DNA from 3 places in the Enterococcus malodoratus genome. Region 2 is predicted to be linked to each of the others. Evidence: riboswitches for the same ligand, from Rfam matches in the RefSeq annotation. Region 2 holds a riboswitch; each other region holds the start of a gene.
What was found. Region 2 has a riboswitch for thiamine pyrophosphate ahead of thiW (energy coupling factor transporter S component ThiW). Riboswitches for the same ligand answer to the same signal wherever they lie in the genome.
Positions count from the first base shown of each region.

Region 1: another riboswitch for thiamine pyrophosphate. It lies ahead of thiT (energy-coupled thiamine transporter ThiT); the one in region 2 lies ahead of thiW (energy coupling factor transporter S component ThiW).
Region 3: another riboswitch for thiamine pyrophosphate. It lies ahead of tenA (thiaminase II); the one in region 2 lies ahead of thiW (energy coupling factor transporter S component ThiW).

Region 1 is NZ_JAQDPG010000006.1:38,527-44,370, forward strand. It holds gene PGP85_RS10880 (patatin-like phospholipase family protein) at 1-155, opposite strand, end outside; gene PGP85_RS10885 (class A sortase) at 310-1,014, opposite strand; gene PGP85_RS10890 (hypothetical protein) at 1,281-2,051, shown strand; gene thiT (energy-coupled thiamine transporter ThiT) at 2,090-2,686, opposite strand; TPP riboswitch at 2,736-2,834, opposite strand; gene PGP85_RS10900 (hypothetical protein) at 2,903-3,265, opposite strand; gene PGP85_RS10905 (low molecular weight protein-tyrosine-phosphatase) at 3,338-3,796, opposite strand; gene PGP85_RS10910 (2-hydroxyacid dehydrogenase family protein) at 3,850-4,818, shown strand; gene PGP85_RS10915 (TetR/AcrR family transcriptional regulator C-terminal domain-containing protein) at 4,821-5,396, opposite strand; gene ruvB (Holliday junction branch migration DNA helicase RuvB) at 5,408-5,844, opposite strand, start outside.
Region 2 is NZ_JAQDPG010000006.1:237,708-243,551, forward strand. It holds gene thiD (bifunctional hydroxymethylpyrimidine kinase/phosphomethylpyrimidine kinase) at 1-567, opposite strand, end outside; gene thiE (thiamine phosphate synthase) at 564-1,193, opposite strand; gene PGP85_RS11925 (hydroxyethylthiazole kinase) at 1,184-2,002, opposite strand; gene thiW (energy coupling factor transporter S component ThiW) at 1,999-2,520, opposite strand; TPP riboswitch at 2,732-2,821, opposite strand; gene gloA2 (SMU1112c/YaeR family gloxylase I-like metalloprotein) at 2,970-3,359, shown strand; gene PGP85_RS11940 (nucleotide pyrophosphohydrolase) at 3,431-3,724, opposite strand; gene PGP85_RS11945 (helix-turn-helix domain-containing protein) at 3,745-5,268, opposite strand.
Region 3 is NZ_JAQDPG010000002.1:18,287-24,130, forward strand. It holds gene PGP85_RS03400 (arginase family protein) at 1-216, shown strand, start outside; gene PGP85_RS03405 (VOC family protein) at 248-685, opposite strand; gene PGP85_RS03410 (DUF2087 domain-containing protein) at 714-1,442, opposite strand; gene PGP85_RS03415 (DUF2268 domain-containing protein) at 1,593-2,504, shown strand; TPP riboswitch at 2,566-2,657, shown strand; gene tenA (thiaminase II) at 2,817-3,473, shown strand; gene ilvB (biosynthetic-type acetolactate synthase large subunit) at 3,596-5,275, shown strand; gene ilvN (acetolactate synthase small subunit) at 5,268-5,768, shown strand; gene PGP85_RS03435 (TetR/AcrR family transcriptional regulator) at 5,778-5,844, shown strand, end outside.

The DNA of each region.
Region 1 (5,844 bases), 200 kb from region 2:
CGTTGCAGCCAAAATCCTTCTCCACGCTTAACCGCCGCTAAAAACTCTGAGCGAGCCTGTCCATGAGATGGATAGAAAGGAAACAGCAACTGTGTCTGTTGAAATTTTTTCCAAGACGCCAGCAAATCCGAGACAAAAATTCTTTTTAACTCCATCGCTTCCTCCCTTGATTTGTCCTCTATCAAATAAATTCAGCATGTTTGTTCCAGTATAGCAGAAATTTTCCCGCAACAAAAAACTCCAAGGCAGGCCTTGAAGTTTTTTGAGTAAAAGCAGGGCAGAAATGACTCGCCTCTGTCACCGCTAAAATTAATATGTTCGCTGTTCCATTTCAAAAGCCTTGCGCATCGTGTCTGTCGCGTTGTTGACAGAGGTCATAGCAACTAAATCCCCTTGCACGATGATCCGCGTCACACCTTCGATCTCGCCGCAAGTGATCAGAGTGACTTGCTGTTTGTCCGGATGGACATCTAAATACTTCACTTCTGTCGGTTGAACCCGAACCTTTAGCGTTGTTTTGTACGTATAGATATTATGCAGATCGGTCAGATAGATCAAATCACCTTCTTTTACCCCTTCAAGCGGAGTAAACAAAAGTCCTGGACGATCGGCACGATGACTTGCCAGAGCATAATTGCCTTCACCCATTTTTTGATCTGGCGCCAAAGTGCCCGCACCATATAGAAGAACCTCATTAGATAGTCCTTTAAAAATCGGTAAATTTACTTCTACAGACGGAATCGCGATCCCGCCAATCACAGGTAAGCGTTTATTGTCTAACTGTGCTTGTAAAACTGCTTCCGTACTAGCCGGCTGTACCGCATCAAAATCAAAAGATGCGTCTTTTTGCAGATTTTTATCGATCTCCGTGCGATCCATTTTCGCGACGGCATAACGATCACCATTATACTGCATCAAAAAATATTTGATTTGATTGTTAAAAATCAAAGCTAACCCTACTAATAGTAATAAGAAAAGAAAAATATTTATCAGCCAATTTCTTTTTTTCTTCATCCCAAACCTCCTGCGCTCTCGCATCAATCATATCATACTCTTTTCTATTAAGTGACACTACATTCACTTAATAGAAAAAAATTAAAAAAAGAAATAAATGCATTAAGAAGTCGTTATTTATTAAAATGATTTTAAATGTTAAAAAGGGCCTTCAATGTTGCAGTTTTTAAGGCATTTGTAATCTAATTTTAAAATAAAAGATACGAGCTTTTTTTTTATTATTGAGTTAAAATGATTGTGACGACTATTAGAAAGGGTGAAAATTTGTGCCAGATACGTTATTTGCATATATCGATTCCACAAGTAATGCGGTACTCTCAAAAGGTTTTTCACCCAACGATTTTGTTGACGGAATTGTCCATCACCCTAAACATTTGTTATTGCTAGACCCTGTCGCAGAAGCTGGAGAATATGAACCGCATACCGGCTTAAAGGTCGTAAATAGTCCTGAACAAGTCCAACAATTTTTTAACAACAAAGTCTTCACTCAGTCAAAAGGAACGAAGTGGATCGACTTTAATGATCTCGCGATGTTGAAAGAGTTAACACCATTAGAAATATCAGAATTGCTTTATTTTGGGCATATGCGGACGCATCTGCATTCTCCCTTTTTCTATAAATTACAAAACAACTTTGTATATTTCAATTTAGGCAATGAAACTATGCGTGTTTATTATCGCTACTTGGATGAATTTTACCGCATCCTTGCCAGCAAGTTGACTCGCATCGTTCTGGAAAAAGTCAATGATCGCCGCTCGTTTTTCCGTAAAGGTTCTTCCGTTGCACCGCTTGACGGCGAACTGTTGAAGGAATTATATCCGATCTTGCAAGAGGGTGCAATCTTTTGCCTCGACCAGTCTGAACTAAAAAATAAAATCTACCACATCCCCATCTTTTTATCGGATGAAAAGGGATGGCGGCGCAGTCCGAAAAACTATAAGAAGGAACAACAGATCGCAGAGATCACTTACGACACATCCAAACAGCTTTGGTCTTTGGATGTGGAGAATGATGACCCTGTCTTCTCATTCCGTTAAAAAAAGCATTTGTCCCGTTTGGGACAAATGCTTTTTCTTTATTGGTGACTTCGTTTTTGAATTAGATTACCGTCCTTCGGCAAATACAATTGTGGTACCTTTTCAGCTACCAATACGGCGACAATCGCTGTCACAATTGCTGTTGCCAAACCGCTGGCACCGTTCATCACAAATGAAAAGATCCAAGGATTCATGCCCCACAATGCATAACTGCCCCAAAAAACGACACCGGCGATAAAATGCCAAAAGAATTTGGCGCCCGTTCCAACGAAGGTCCCATAGACGATATTTTTTCGTGCGGCCTGCATGTCGTCGGCAAGTATTGCTTGCTGAACTTTTTTGGCATATACTCCGGCAAATCCAGCAAAGGTAAATGCGATCGGGTATTCAATTAATACTTGAATGACACTCAAAAAATAAACATCCCCCGCTGGAAAATGCAAGATTCCCCAGATAAAGGCCGATAGCAACGCTGGTTTTACTCCACGCCGCAATGCGAATAGGACCATCGGGATCATTCCTAATGATACCGTAAAGCTGCTGCCGATCGTTGTTGGGATCAATGAAAGCATGAAAGCCAATGCTGCCACGATTGTCCCTTCGATCATGATTCTTGTTTTGTTGGTTTTACTCATAAAAAAACTCCTCCTTTTGAACATACAGTCCACAAAGGAGAAGTAACTATCATTACTTCATCACAATTCCTACGCTCGAATAACCGAAACAGGTACTAGGGTTTAGAGTAATCTCAATCTCAGCCCGAGGGCTCCCCTTTGCGAAAGTATTATTCTATTTTTAGTACATTCAGAGTATACCAGATGTCTGATCACTCGTAAATGTATAAAGTACTTTTATCGTGAGATACTTTCCTGATCACCGCTTGGCGATAAGGTCGTCACCTTTTTGATCCGATCAATTGTCAACATGACCAGTTGATTCTCTTGGGTCCGAATAACGATAGAATCATTGGTCACTACTTTAGGCAGCCACCCTGAGATCGTTTGAAATTTTTCTTCATCTTTTTCGTCTTGCACTTGAATGACTACTAAACTATTTTGCAGAGCCGCCATCTTCAGTTTGAGAAAAATGTTCTCGTTAGCTTGCTCTTGGGCACGTTTTTCAGCAGAATCATTCAAAAAATCCGAGATGAAACGATACGATGAATTCGAAAACAGCTTAATTAAATTCTTTTTAGGCTTCTCGTTTTTAGTCATTCAGCTTCCTCCTATCAAGAGCATGGTTGCGTAGTTTGATTTTACTTAAATTTCTGGGAAAAAACAAGGAATCTAGTCCTTTTCCAGAAAAGTTAACCATTCGTTTAAACCTTTTTGAATTAAATCGTAGGTTTCTTCAAAATTACCGGTATACCATGGATCAGGGATGCTTTCTCCCGTATGACCGGGAACAAGGTCTAAGTACAAATAGATTTTGTTCTCAGTGCCATCTGGGGCTATCGCTTGAAGATCGCTGACATTTTCTTGATCCATCCCGATGATAAAATCGGCATTATAAAAATCTTCGGTGGTCACTTGCCGGGCACGCATTCCTTTGGTCGAAATGTGATGCTGCGATAGCAGTTTCTGTGTTCCGCGATGGGGTGGATTTCCAACCTCCCAACGACTCGTGGCCGCTGAATCAACTTGGAAATTATCATCCTGCCGCTTTTGGAAGGCATCCCGAAAAACCGCTTCGGCCATCGGTGAACGGCAAATATTTCCCATACAAACAAATAGAATCTTTTTCATGTCATTCCTCCTGTGCTATAGTCAATTTATCGAAATGAAACGAGGGATCGTAAATGAGTAGAATTTATCTTTCCGCCAAACTGCCTGAGCTTGGCACAAAATTATTAAAAGAAGCAGCGCTTGAATATAAGGTCTATGAAGGCGACGGGTTGATTTCGAAAGAAGAATTGATCGAAAACGTCGCTGATTGTGAAGTTTTAATTTGTCCGCTTTCAACCCAAGTCGATCGTGATGTCATCGATGCCGCACCAAAATTGAAACTGATCGCGAACTTCGGAGCAGGCTTCAACAATATCGATAGCGCTTATGCAAAAGAGCGGAAAATCTATGTAACAAATACACCCATAGTCTCTACCAATGCGACAGCGGAATTGACCGCTGGTTTGATCATCGCCTTATCTCGCCGCATCGTTGAAGGGGATCATTTGATGCACGGCAAAGGCTTTGACGGATGGGCTCCATTATTTTTCTTAGGTCATGAACTGAAAGATAAAACTTTGGGAATTATCGGCATGGGAAAGATCGGTCAAGCCTTGGCGCAAATGATGAACGCCTTTGGCATGAAGATCATTTACAACCAGCGTCACCCATTAACTTCTGAACTAGAAGAAAAATTACAGGCAACCTATTATTCACAGGCTGAAGTGATCCAACAAGCAGATATCTTAACGTTGCACGCGCCGTTAACCGAGGACACCCATCATTTATTGACCAGCGATGCGTTTAAACAAATGAAAGACAGTGCCCTTTTGATCAATGCCGCACGCGGACCTCTAATCAATGAGAGTGATCTGCTTCAAGCCTTAAAAAACCAGCAGCTTACCGGTGCCGCTTTGGACGTCTATGAGTTCGAACCCAAGGTTACTGAAGGGTTGAAAGAGCTGCCGAACGTCATCTTGACTCCGCATATCGGTAATGCCAGTGTAGAAGCACGCGACCAAATGGCCGCAATCGTTGTGAAAAATGCGATTGCCTTAATCAATCAACAACCAATCAAATATATCGTAAATGGACTGGACTGAGCTTAACGCTCGTTCCAGTCTTTTTCATATAAGCGATAAGCAAAAAACTCGATGTCCTTAGCAAAACGAAATAATTGTGCCGCAATTGTAATTGGCGGTTGATCCGCTCCGGCTAGTAACCAGTCGATCAAAATTCCGCCGCAGCCATGGGCCAAGAAGCGGGCATAAAATTCCTTGTCAGTTTGCGAGAGCTCACCTTCTTGATCAACCTCATCAAATAGGCGTACAAATAGGCGTTTCGCCAGTTCATTAAACTCTTTCGTTAATACTTTGGGGATCGCCGTCACCGTATTCAAATAGAATTGATGACAGATCTGCATTTCCTTTAACATCTTCAGAACAGATTCTTCCCAATTCGTCAACGCCAGCTCGTCTGAAACCAAATATTGCAGGCCCCGGCGATAATAGGCGTAGTGGAGCAGATCATTTTTGTCCTTAAAGTGATAATAAAATGTCTGGCGGTTCAAGCAGGCCTTTTGACTGATATCTTGAACAGTGATTTTGTCATAATTTTTTTCTTGGCACAACGCGACTAACGCTTTGACAATTGTTTCTTTGGTCGCTTTTCCTTCCGCCATTTTTTCACCTTCTATGCTTGATAAGGGTAGTTGAAGTGTTCATAAGCCAACGGTGTCGCCATGCGCCCCCGTGGTGTCCGTTTAATAAAACCTTTTTGGATCAAGTAGGGTTCGTACATATCTTCTACGGTTTCACGTTCCTCACCGATGTTGACTGCTAATGTACTTAAGCCGATCGGTCCGCCGTGATACAGTTCGATCATTGTCTTCAATAATTTTTGGTCAATATAATCCAATCCCGCTGCGTCTACTTGCAGCAGTCCTAAAGCCTGATCTGCGACTTTCCGATCAATCACGCCATCTGACTGAACTTGAGCGAAATCACGAATTCGTTTCAACAAGCGATTGGCGATCCGCGGTGTGCCTCGCGAGCGGCGTGCGATCTCGACAGCGCCCTCCTCCACGATCTCCGTTTGGAAAATATCTGCTGAGCGTAAAACGATCTCTC
Region 2 (5,844 bases):
AAAGTCCGCTGCCTCTTCGTTTTGGCTATGTCCGCCTTTAACGACGACATTTTTTGTTCCTAAGACCTGTAATTTTTTGGCTGCATCAATCATTTCCTGGTCTGTAACGATCCGCTGCCCAATGATCACTTCTGCCTCTGGCAAATTCGGTGTAACGATCGTGGCTAACGGTAATAATTGTTCATTGATGGTTTTCACGGCATCACTTTGCAGCAAGTGATGGCCGCCCTTTGCCACCATTACTGGGTCAACAACTAGCGGGCCAAAGTCGACTTCTTTTAGCTTCTTAACCACTGTTTCTACCCGTTCCACGTCTGCCAGCATCCCTGTCTTTGCAGCTCCAATCGCAAAATCTGCTGCTAATGAATCAAACTGCTCTTCAATAAAGGCACTTGGAATCGCCATGCTATCTTGCACGCCATAGGTATTTTGCGACGTCAGTGCCACGATAATACTCATGCCAAAAGCTTTTCGCGCTTGGAAGGTTTTTAAATCTGCTTGGATTCCTGCTCCGCCGCCGGAATCAGAGCCGGCGATCGTTACGACTTGAGGTGTTGCATTGATCATTTTTGTTCCTCCAATACTTCTTCGATTTTTTGTTTTAAATGGCGAACCTTTTCCCCGACATCCTTCGCCCGCATGATCTCACTAACGATCGAAACACCTGCGATGCCCGTTCCGCAAAAATCGATCAAATTGTCTTCTTTAATCCCGCCGATCACAACACTTGGAATCCTTACAGCCTCATTGATAGCTTTCAAGGTTTCAATCGAAGTCAATGCAGTATCCTTGGTTTTCGTTGAAAAAATTGCTCCGATACCCAAATAATCTGCACCCGCTTCTTCGGCTTCCAATCCTCGTTCCACGGTCTTTGCTGAAACGCCCAATATTTTTTCTGGGCCGATCATAGCTCGGACGATCTCTACCGGCAGTTCATCATCTCCGATATGGACACCTGCCGCATCAACTGCCAAACAAATATCCACTCGGTCATTGATGATCAATGGTATCTGATACCGATCCGTGATTGCTTTTACCTGTAAAGCCAAATCATAAAATTTTCCTGCCACTAATTCTTTTTCTCGTAATTGAACAAGTGTCACACCATTTTTACAAGCCGCATCAATCACCGATAAAAATTCTGCCTCGTTAAAATCATAACGTCCAGTCACAAGATATAACGTTAAGTCCATTGTTTTTCCCATCCCTTCACCGCAGTCCACCAATTTTTTTCCATCAGAATCGACAGTTGGTTCAACGTTTCCTGACGGAATGCGGCCAAGCCAATCAGGTCTCCTGCTTGCTCTCCGCAAAGATTAAAATAGCTGACCGCCGTAACAGCTGCATCTGCCGCACTCACTCCATTCCCTAACAGAGCCGCGATCAATGCTCCGACGATATCGCCTGTTCCAGTAAAACGATCTAATGCTGGCACCCCGTTCTTCAAACACCAAATACGCTTTTGATCAACGATAATATCTTGACTGCCAGTGGCTAAAAAAATCGTATTTGGATAGGTCGCTGTTAATTTCTGCATTGCTTCTGATAGCTCTTCTATAGCTGTCTCACTTTGATCTAATACACTGCCGTCTACTCCTCGAGCATAGCTCGGCAATCCGCAAAAATTCCGCAACTCAGAAATATTTCCCTTCACCACAGTTGGTCGTTCTGCGACTAGCCAGCGTCCGACCTGATCGCGAACCTGGCTAACACCGTATCCAACGAGATCAATAACTGTAGGCTTTTGTAGTTTTTTGGCTAGTTTACTAGCGGCTACCAAACTTTTTTGCCGTTCTTCCGACAAATGACCAAGATTCAACAGCAAACTGTCTGTCTGCTGAAACAACTCTTTGAACTCTCTTGTATCCGAGGCCATGATCGGCTTTGCGCCTACATACAGCAAGGCATTCGCCAGTGTTTCGCAAGTCACCTCATTCGTTATACAATGAACTAATGGCGCATTCTCTAACGGAAATACTTTTGAAAAATTCGTTTTGATCATCCAAACATCCTCTCACTCAAAAATAAGCGCTGCCAACGTTTAAAAATCGTCGTCTCCTGCAGCTTAACCAACACGACAAAGGCAATTGCCGAACCAATCAAAGCCGCACCGATAAATCTTGGGGTGTAAATCAACCAATACAAATCACTTTGACTCCCGGTGAACCAGACCATCACAGGATACGACAATAGTGAGCCGATAATCCCTGTGCCCACAATTTCACCTATCATCGACCAGACCAGCCTTTTTCCCAAACGATAAAATAGTCCCGCAAAAAATGCCCCAAATACTGCACCGGTTAAAGCTAACGGCGGAATGCCCAACATCGTCATCCGAATCAAAGCACAAACGAATGCCATCGCAGTTCCATAGATTGGCCCCAACAATACTCCAGCGATAATATTCATGACACTGGACATCGGTGCCATCCCTTCGATTCGCATTAGTGGTGACAGAACAACATCCAACGCAACCATTAAAGCCAGTAATGTTAATTTGTGGATTTTATTTTTCTCCACGACAAATACCCTCCCTTTATTAGAGAAATGCGCAACAGACATCCAAAATTAGCTAACGTAAATTTGAATGATCTTTATCCGCATACCTTTTCACTAATCCATGCTGCAAAAATAAATCACTTCGCCATAACCTGATTAAAATGAAATCGGCAAAAAAGAGTGTCTGAAAAGACAGAAAAACCCAACCAAAATAAACTGGTCGGGTACGATTAGTTAACTAGCTACATTTCCCTGCGACAGTCTTAACTGCATCAGGTTCAATGGGTATAATCTCAGCTAAACAGCACCCCAAATGTTTCTCTTCAATTGCTTGGAGTATAACATACTTTTTTTAATTCAACTAGCGTATACGGAGAAAACAAACACGGATTATTTTGCTAGATCACTTCTTTGTGTTAGAAAATTTTCAAACATCCTTTATACTTAGAGAAAATAGAGAGGATGTTTTTATGTCTAAACCAGATTTTTCGGCGATCCATCATATCGCCATCATTGTTTCTGACTATCAAAAAGCGAAGCACTTCTATGTTACTGTACTCGGTTTGCCGATCATTCGCGAAAATTTCCGTCCGGAACGTCAAGACTACAAACTAGATTTACAGTTAAACGATGCGGAACTAGAAATCTTTGCTGTACAAAATCCGCCAAAGCGTCCCAGTTTTCCTGAAGCAGCCGGTTTGCGCCACTTGGCATTTAAAACAGAGGATATCGAAGCCACCATCGCTTATTTAAACAGCCACGGAATCGACTGCGAGCCTTTGAGAACCGATGATTTCACAGGCGAGAGGATGACTTTTTTCTTTGATCCGGATGGTCTTCCGCTAGAATTGCATGAATAATAGCAAAAACATCCCTTTCTAGAGCAAAATCATCTACTCTAGAAAGGGACATTTAACTACTCCTGAAATTTTTATACTTCTTCCACAGGATATTTAATCGCATTTTTCTTTAATTTTTCACTAATGATCTCATCAATATCAAAATCCAAATTATCCGCCATCATATAAGAATAGATCAGTACATCGGCCAATTCTTCTTTTAAACGTTCCGTTTGCGTGCGCGCTTCTTCAGAATCCTTCCACTGGAAAAGTTCTAACAGCTCTGCAGATTCCAAACAAATCGATAAAGCAAGATCTTTTTCGTTATGAAACGGACGCCAGTTTCGTTCATCACGAAATTGATTGATTTTTTCCATGCTAGTCATACGTCAACCTTCTTTCGCTACTATTCTACCATAGAAACAAAGTTGCGATTTTTTTCAAGCTCATTGATCATTTCTTGAATCCAACGTGTACTTTGTCTTGTCAGAAAAGGATCGATTACAACTACTGGATAGTCCACCGGCAGTCCTTCTGCGGAACCCGTCGTAATCAAGCAGTCATAATGCCTCAACTCATTATGTAATTGGAAAGTGCCGCCAGATAATTTTTCAAAATTGACGATCATTAAATTCCCATAGATCGTATCAGAAATTTGCTTTGCTAAAAAGCTTTCTTCTGTTGGTGTTAAATCAGATAACAGCAGAATCTTCAGCAAAGGTTCCTGGCTAGCCAACCATCTCATACTCTGTTCTTCTGTCGTGATCAATAAGTAAGTATAGTTTCGTACAAAGTCTTCTTCCTGATACATTTCGTATTTATCAACAAACCTCTGTACCAAAGCCTTCACTTTTTCCAGCCCGCAGTTATAAACTTTTGAAACCTCGGACAAAAAAACAGTTCGATTACGCCGCAACAAGCACACATAACTCCCTTGTGGATTGTAAAGGTAGAAATCATTTGATAGGACAGTTGCCAAATTGATTTTACTTTGTCTATCCAAATGATAACCCAGCATTTCATTATATTTTTCCACTAGTTCATAATGGCGGGTAAATAATTGCTGGTATTTTTCATTGTCCTTCATTGCAAGTTCCCGATGGGGCGTACTGAATACGATAGAATCAGAAAAGATTAACCATAGACCATCACGTACTATTTCCGGCGTCAAAACAAGGTCTGTCGCCTCTCTGACAGCCTGCTTCAATGCCTTAAAAGATAATTCCATCGGCAATCGAAATCCTGCCGTTCGTAATTCTTGTTTAGGATACCTATGCCCATTTTTAATTCGCCAAATACTAATATAGAAATTGTAGACTAAGCGTTTTTGAAAGATATATTTTTCATGAATCTGATTGATTTTAACCAAATCCTGCACATATCGTTCAATGATGTGATAATGCTTGGCGGGCAATTTAGGCAAGGTACTCTCAAAGGCATTTTGCCGTTCGCTATAAAAGCGAAAATAAAAATTGCGAATCTCTCCCTCGTCACCTTCCACCCGCAACGGACGGTAGCACAACTCCATCCCTGCTTGAGTCAATGTCTTTTCGATTTTCTTTAAATAGCGTTGCGTATTTGATGAACTGAGATACAGCTTTTTAGCCAATGCCGTGATGTTTTCGCATTCCTCATACAATAGTTCTTCAATGATTTGAAATTCAGGATTGGTAGTTAAAATATTGGCATACAGATTTCCCAGACTGACTTTTTTATCAATAACTAAACGATAGAGACCTTTTGTCTTCTTAATTTGAAATTTCGTATGGCCTTCATTAATCAATTCGATATCATTCAATAAAATTGGTAATGAGCAATTCAGTTTGTTCATTAATTGATCGCTCGACCAACCATCACGACGATAATATAGTTGTTCTAATAGCGCTAATCGTCGTTTGTTGCTTGTCCCTAAAACTGCACGAAAGTCCATGACCATTCCCCTCTCAAAAGAACGCCTTCGCTTAAAACTATCTACTCTTTCCCCTTTAACCGACGACACATCCGAAAACAAGTTTTGGTATTATATTAAAGAACGCTGGATCAATGATTAATAACCTCATTCTGTGCTATTTCCTCAACATTAATTCAATTTTTAATTATAAGAAATGCCAAACACTTGTAATCTTTTTTTGTTGTTAACAAATAATAATATAAAAAAATGATAATGGCAATTTTTGTTAAAAACATTCAAAATACACAATTCTAAAATTACTTTTTTTTAATTTAAGGAAAAAAAACGGAAAAAGCTCTTTAAAATCGCAAAAAAGAACAGAATTAAGCGATCTTTTGGCGTATATCCAAAGGAATAGGCCCACCCATTAACAGAATTTATCAAAAATTTGTTTTCACCATTTTCCCAAATTTTTTCAAAAAATGAAAAAACAAGAACTAAATCAGTTCTTGTTTTTCATTTTCTAATTAATTTTCTGTTTGTTGTATATGACCACACTTAATGAATATACCTGTTGATGGCAAGAAACCGCCTTTTGAACTATTGGGTTGTTAA
Region 3 (5,844 bases), on a different contig from region 2:
CAGGATTTTCGTTCGATCAATCCGGGCAAGCCCTACTTAGACCTAGAAAAATTCCCAGCGCCGATCGGAACGATGACACTGGATCAAATCGGACGAATCATTCAGGATGTTTCCGAAAAAACTGAGATTGTCGGATTTAGTATTGGCGAACATTTACCATGGGATGCGATAAATCTGCGGAGAACGTTGGAGAGTGTAGAAATATTTAGTGAATAGAAAAAAGTCAGCGAGTGCTGACTTTTTTTGTTCAACAATGATCATCATTATTCACAATCTCATATTTAATTCCGTCTGGATCATTGAAAAAAACGGCATAGTAGTTGGGACCATGCTGAGGGAAAATCTGTGGTTCATCCAAAATTTCAGCGCCGAGCTCAAGAACTTTTTGATAGATACGATCAACTTCGGTTATGGAGGAGGCTCTAAAGGCGATATGATGGATCGCTCCAGGTTTTCTTCGATGTACAGTGTCGTTTTCAAAAGGTTTCAGCGCGGAACAGATGCCGAAATCATAGGAGCCGTCGAGGTATTCGATGACATTCATATCCAATTCTGCTAAATAAACCTTGATTTTTTTCTTCAAATCAAAACCTAAAGCTTCCATCAGCCCATCGTAAAATGACTCAACTTCATTAATATCTCTCACTGTAACTTGCATATGATCGATCTTCATCGGTAATACCATTCCTAATCCGCCTTTCTAAAAAATCCTATTATATTTTCCAATAAGTCGTTCCATCTACGGTTCGACCCAAGATTCCATATTCGATGAGATAACGTCTGATCGTCACATAATCTGTGAACATTTCAGAAATGATCGCATTGATTTCCTTTTCTGTATAGTGCCTTTCAGGAACAAAATTTTCGGCCAATTTTTGAATCAGAATAATCCGTTTCTTTTCTTTTTTTGGAATTTGTGTGGCTCTTCCTTGTTCGTCAAGAAAAACATTGAAGACTTTTTCTCTTTCCTTTTTAGTGGATACAAATCGTTCATCGGAATCAATTAAAGAGTTCGCGGCAAAATTACTCTGTTCCTTTTCATCGATCGACTCTAGCAGGGCCAATAGAATTTTTGCCTGACGCTTCTTCTCCTTAAATTTAAAGCGGTGATTTCTTACAGCGGAAGTTGTGATGTTCAGCTGCTCCGCGATTTCTTGATCATCGATTCCTTTAGAAAACAAGTTCAAAAAGTTCTTTTGCGTATCGCTTAAACCCGTTTGATTTTTATCGAGGTTCAGCAGCGCGTTAAAGGAACCATCATGTTCATGTTTTAAATGATAGATTATCGCGCCTTCAGCCCGTGCCATCTGACTGTTTGAGCCATTGATTGGATACACGAAACGATCATCAAACGTTTGATCGCAATACAAACATTGAAAAAGAAAATCGCCTTTTTTTGAATAGCCCTTTTTAATCTCTTCAATCTTCAATTCATTTTCCATAATATCCCTCCTGAATAAATGCTAACATAATTATAAAACGTTTGCAAATACGATTGCGATATTGGTATTTGATTAAGCCGTTTTTTCTCTTTTTTCCTTGACCTTCACGCGGCGTCAACCTTTATGATGAAAGAGAAGGGGGAGATGACTATGAACGAATTTAAGGTAACGCTCGTTGATTCGTTGGCGTTTTATCAAAAATGTCTTCGCGAATCTGTCGACGAGAATGTGTTTCGTTATGAAATGATGCAGCCGCTGGAAGGAATGTGGCAGTATTTAAATGCACCGCTTTTTCCGAAAACACCAGGGGGATACGATGTGGTGATGGCGTCAGAAATGATGGGAATTTGGACACCGCGCAAAAGTATTGATTTGATTGAAACAAAAATTGAAGCATTAAGAAGAACCAATATCTTTTCCGAGTATCAGCAAGTGTTCAAAGAAAGTGCGCAACGTTTTAGTGAGATCGGCTATCAGATTCCAGTCGATGAGTTTATCGTGAACATTTTATTAGGTGATCCGGAAAACGGTGTATTGATGGCAAGTGAAGGGTATAGCGGATTTGGCGGGATACCGGGATATATTATGCTGCTAGTCGTCCCGAATGACTTTAATCAAACAAGATTGAAATCAGCCTTGGCTCATGAGTTCAATCATAATGTTCGTTTTACCTATGAACCCTTCAATCATGGAGATGTCAGCGTGGAGGATTATTTAGTTATTGAAGGGTTAGCCGAAGTTTTTGCGGAAGATTTATATGGAGTTGATCAGCGCGGGCCGTGGGTGCAGGAATACGATGCGGAAGAACTGGCATATACGATCGAAGTAATGAAAAATGGGCGTGAGGCCAGAGGATTTGATCAGGTATCGGCTTATATGTATGGCGATGAAGTCGCGAAGGAGCAGGGATATCAACCAGTCGGTCTTTCAAGAAATGCCGGCTATACGATCGGCTATCATTTGGTAAAAGCGTATCTTAAAAATACAGGCAAAACAATCGCAGAAGCAACTGTGACTCCTAGTAAAACAATCGTAAAAGAATCAAGAATATTTGATGAATAATCCGCGACCGGTTAAATAGCAGTCGTTTTTTATAAATAGGTATGCTATACTTTTATCAATTGAATGACACTAGGGGTGCTTTTGAAGCTGAGATTATACCCATTGAACCTGAAACAGTTAGGACTGGCGCAGGGAATGTGTAATGTTAAGAAATTTGTACCCGACCGCTTATTTGTGGCCGGGTTTTCTTATTGTCTGTCTATTTTAGGCATAGAGCCTCCTGCTCATTCTACTAAGAATCAAGGAGGTTTTTTATGTTGCATTAAAAAGTAGTTGTTTGTTTTTGATAGGTTTTAAGAAGGGAGAATAGGCATGACATTTACAGAATTGGCAAGAAAAGAAGCGGCATATTATTGGGAGGCGAGTTTTGAGCATCCCTTTGTTCAATCACTAGCGACGGGAGATTTAGCACCGGAGATTTTCCGCTATTATTTGCTGCAAGATCGTTATTACCTTGAACATTTTAGCAAGCTTTATAGCTATATCGCAGAACAGACGAAGGACGAAGAGGTTCAGGCACAATTGCGAGAAAATGCGGAACATCTTAAGTTAGGCGAGATGGCCATTCGGGAGGAATTCTTTTCAGAATTAGCGATTGACGAAAAAGAAATTCAGGAAACACCAATTGCGCCAACGGCTTATCACTATGTTTCTCATATGTATCGGCAACTGATCGACGGCACGGCAAATACGGCTTTTGCGGGAATGCTGCCGTGTGCGTGGCTTTATCAAGAGATTGGTGTTCGCCTAATTGAGTCGGGTTCACCGCACCCTCTGTATCGGCGATGGATCGAAACCTATGCTGGTGAAGACGCTGCTGAAGGGATCAAAAAGGAACGTGCTCTCTTAGATCGTTTATACGAGGAAAGTCCAAAAGAGGAGCAGCAAAAAATGATCGACGCTTTTGTGATCAGCAGTAAAATGGAATACGCATTTTGGGAAATGGCTGCGAAGTTAGAAAAATGGTAGATCGAAAAAGATCGTTCGAATAGGAACGGTCTTTTTTCTTTTTATAAAAAGTAATTGACAGAGAATGACGGTTCTATGATAGAATGCAAGTAATCACTTGCATTAATTAGGAGGCGTGTAAAATGATTTCGGGAGCTGAATTGGTTGTTAAGGCATTAGTAAATGAGAAGGTTGAAGTTTGTTTCGCATATCCAGGCGGACAGGCGATTGATTTGTTTGATGCACTTTATCAGCGGGAAGAATTTCGAGTAGTATTGCCAAGGCATGAGCAGGGACTGATCCATGCCGCTGATGGTTATGCCCGTTCAACAGGAAAAGTCGGCGTTTGTATGGTCACAAGTGGACCGGGGGCGACTAACTTAATCACAGGAATTGCGACAGCCGGGTATGATTCTTCACCTTTGGTTTGTATTACCGGACAGGTTTCGACACATCTGATTGGGAAGGACGCTTTTCAAGAGGTCGATATGGTTGGAATCAGCCGATCAATTGCCAAATATGCGGTTACTGTCAAAAAAAGAGTGGAACTGGGCACAATTCTGAAAAAGGCCTTTGTGATCGCACAATCAGGAAAACCGGGAGTCGTTGTGGTAGATATCCCTAAAAACGTTCAACAAGAGCTTGGTTCAGAAGAATATCCAGAAAAGGTCACGATTCGCGGCGGTCAGAAAATACAGGAAATCCCGACCAGTGAAATCAAATCTGTTGTTGAACTATTAAACAATGCAAAAAAGCCAGTCCTACTCGTTGGAGGCGGTGTGCATCGTGGAAAGGCCCACAAAGAATTAATGGATTTTGTTGAAAAAAGCGGAATCCCCGTTGTTACTACGATCATGGGAAAAGGTGCGCTGCCTAGTAACCATCCAAGTTACATTGGCAACGTAGGAATTCATGGAAGCTATGCCGCAAATCAAGCAATCATAAATAGTGATGTCCTCTTTGCTCTTGGCACGCGTTTGAACGACCGTGTGACAGGAAATCCAGCGAACTTCTGTCGTTCAGCTAAGCTGATTCATCTGGATATTGATCCTGCGATCATAGACAAAAACGTGGATGCTTCTATCAGAATGGTCGGCAATATAAAAACTGTTTTACCAAAGATCACCGAATCGCTGAATGTTAAGGATCACAATTGCTGGCTGCAAGAAGTAAAAAAAATGGACGGATCCGTTCCAGTTCACATGAAAGAAAAAGGATTGACACCAGAAATCATTATCAAGAAAATCAATCAACATTTTACAAACGCCATCGTTGTAACCGATGTAGGGCAGAATCAACTTTGGACGACGCAATTTCTTGAAGTGACTAAAGATAGACAATTATTGACTTCAGGCGGGTTAGGGACAATGGGATTCGGTTTTCCCGCTTCCATCGGAGCAAAATTAGGAAATCCAGGAATGGATGTTCTAACGATCACTGGCGATGGCGGATTTCAAATGAATCTGCAAGAACTTGCCACGACAATGCTGGAAAAAATTCCAATCATTGTTTGTATTTTCAACAATGGCTGCTTGGGCAATGTCAGACAATGGCAAGAGATGTTCTATGATAAACGCTATTCTTATACCATGCTAAAAAAGGAGACGTCACAGTATGTTCCTGATTTCGTTGCGTTAGCCCACAGTTATGGCGCTGAAGGTCATAGAATAACCAGAATAGAAGAAATTGATGGAGCCTTCAATCAAGCGAAAGCGGTCAAAGAAAAAACAGTGGTTTTGGAATTCATGCTGGAGACAGAGCAAAAAGTTCTGCCGATTGTTGCACCGGGTCAAAGTTTAAAGGAAATGATTATTTATGAGTAAAACTGAACAGAGATGGTTGAGTGTGTATGTTGAAAATGAAATAGGGGTATTGGCAAGGGTTTCTGGATTATTTTCAGGAAAATTGTATAATTTAAATAGTTTAACTGTCGGAGAAACAGAATCTGCGGATACCTCGCGCATGACGATTAGTCTCTACAGCGATGATCGAACCTTTGAACAGGTTAAACACCAGCTTCGTAATATGATTGAAGTGATTCAGGTGATCGATTATACAACTATCCCGATTCATGCCAAAGAAGTCATGTATCTAAAGCTTAATTATTCCGAAAAAATAAAAAAGAAACTGGCTTTAATACAAAAAGATCGCAGCTTTTCGATGATTGATCAATCTGACGAGGAACTCCTGATTGAGAGTATCGTTAGTGAGAAAGAAAATAATGAGTTGATCGACTGTATTCACGAGTTTGTCTCAAAGGAATTTGAAGTAATTCGCGGCGGGAGTGTGGCAATTTCTAGTCTTACAAAGGAGTAAAATAGTTGTATGAAAAATACTCGGACCAATATTATGGCCGCGACAAAGAAACTGATCGTGGAAAAAGGCTACAGCG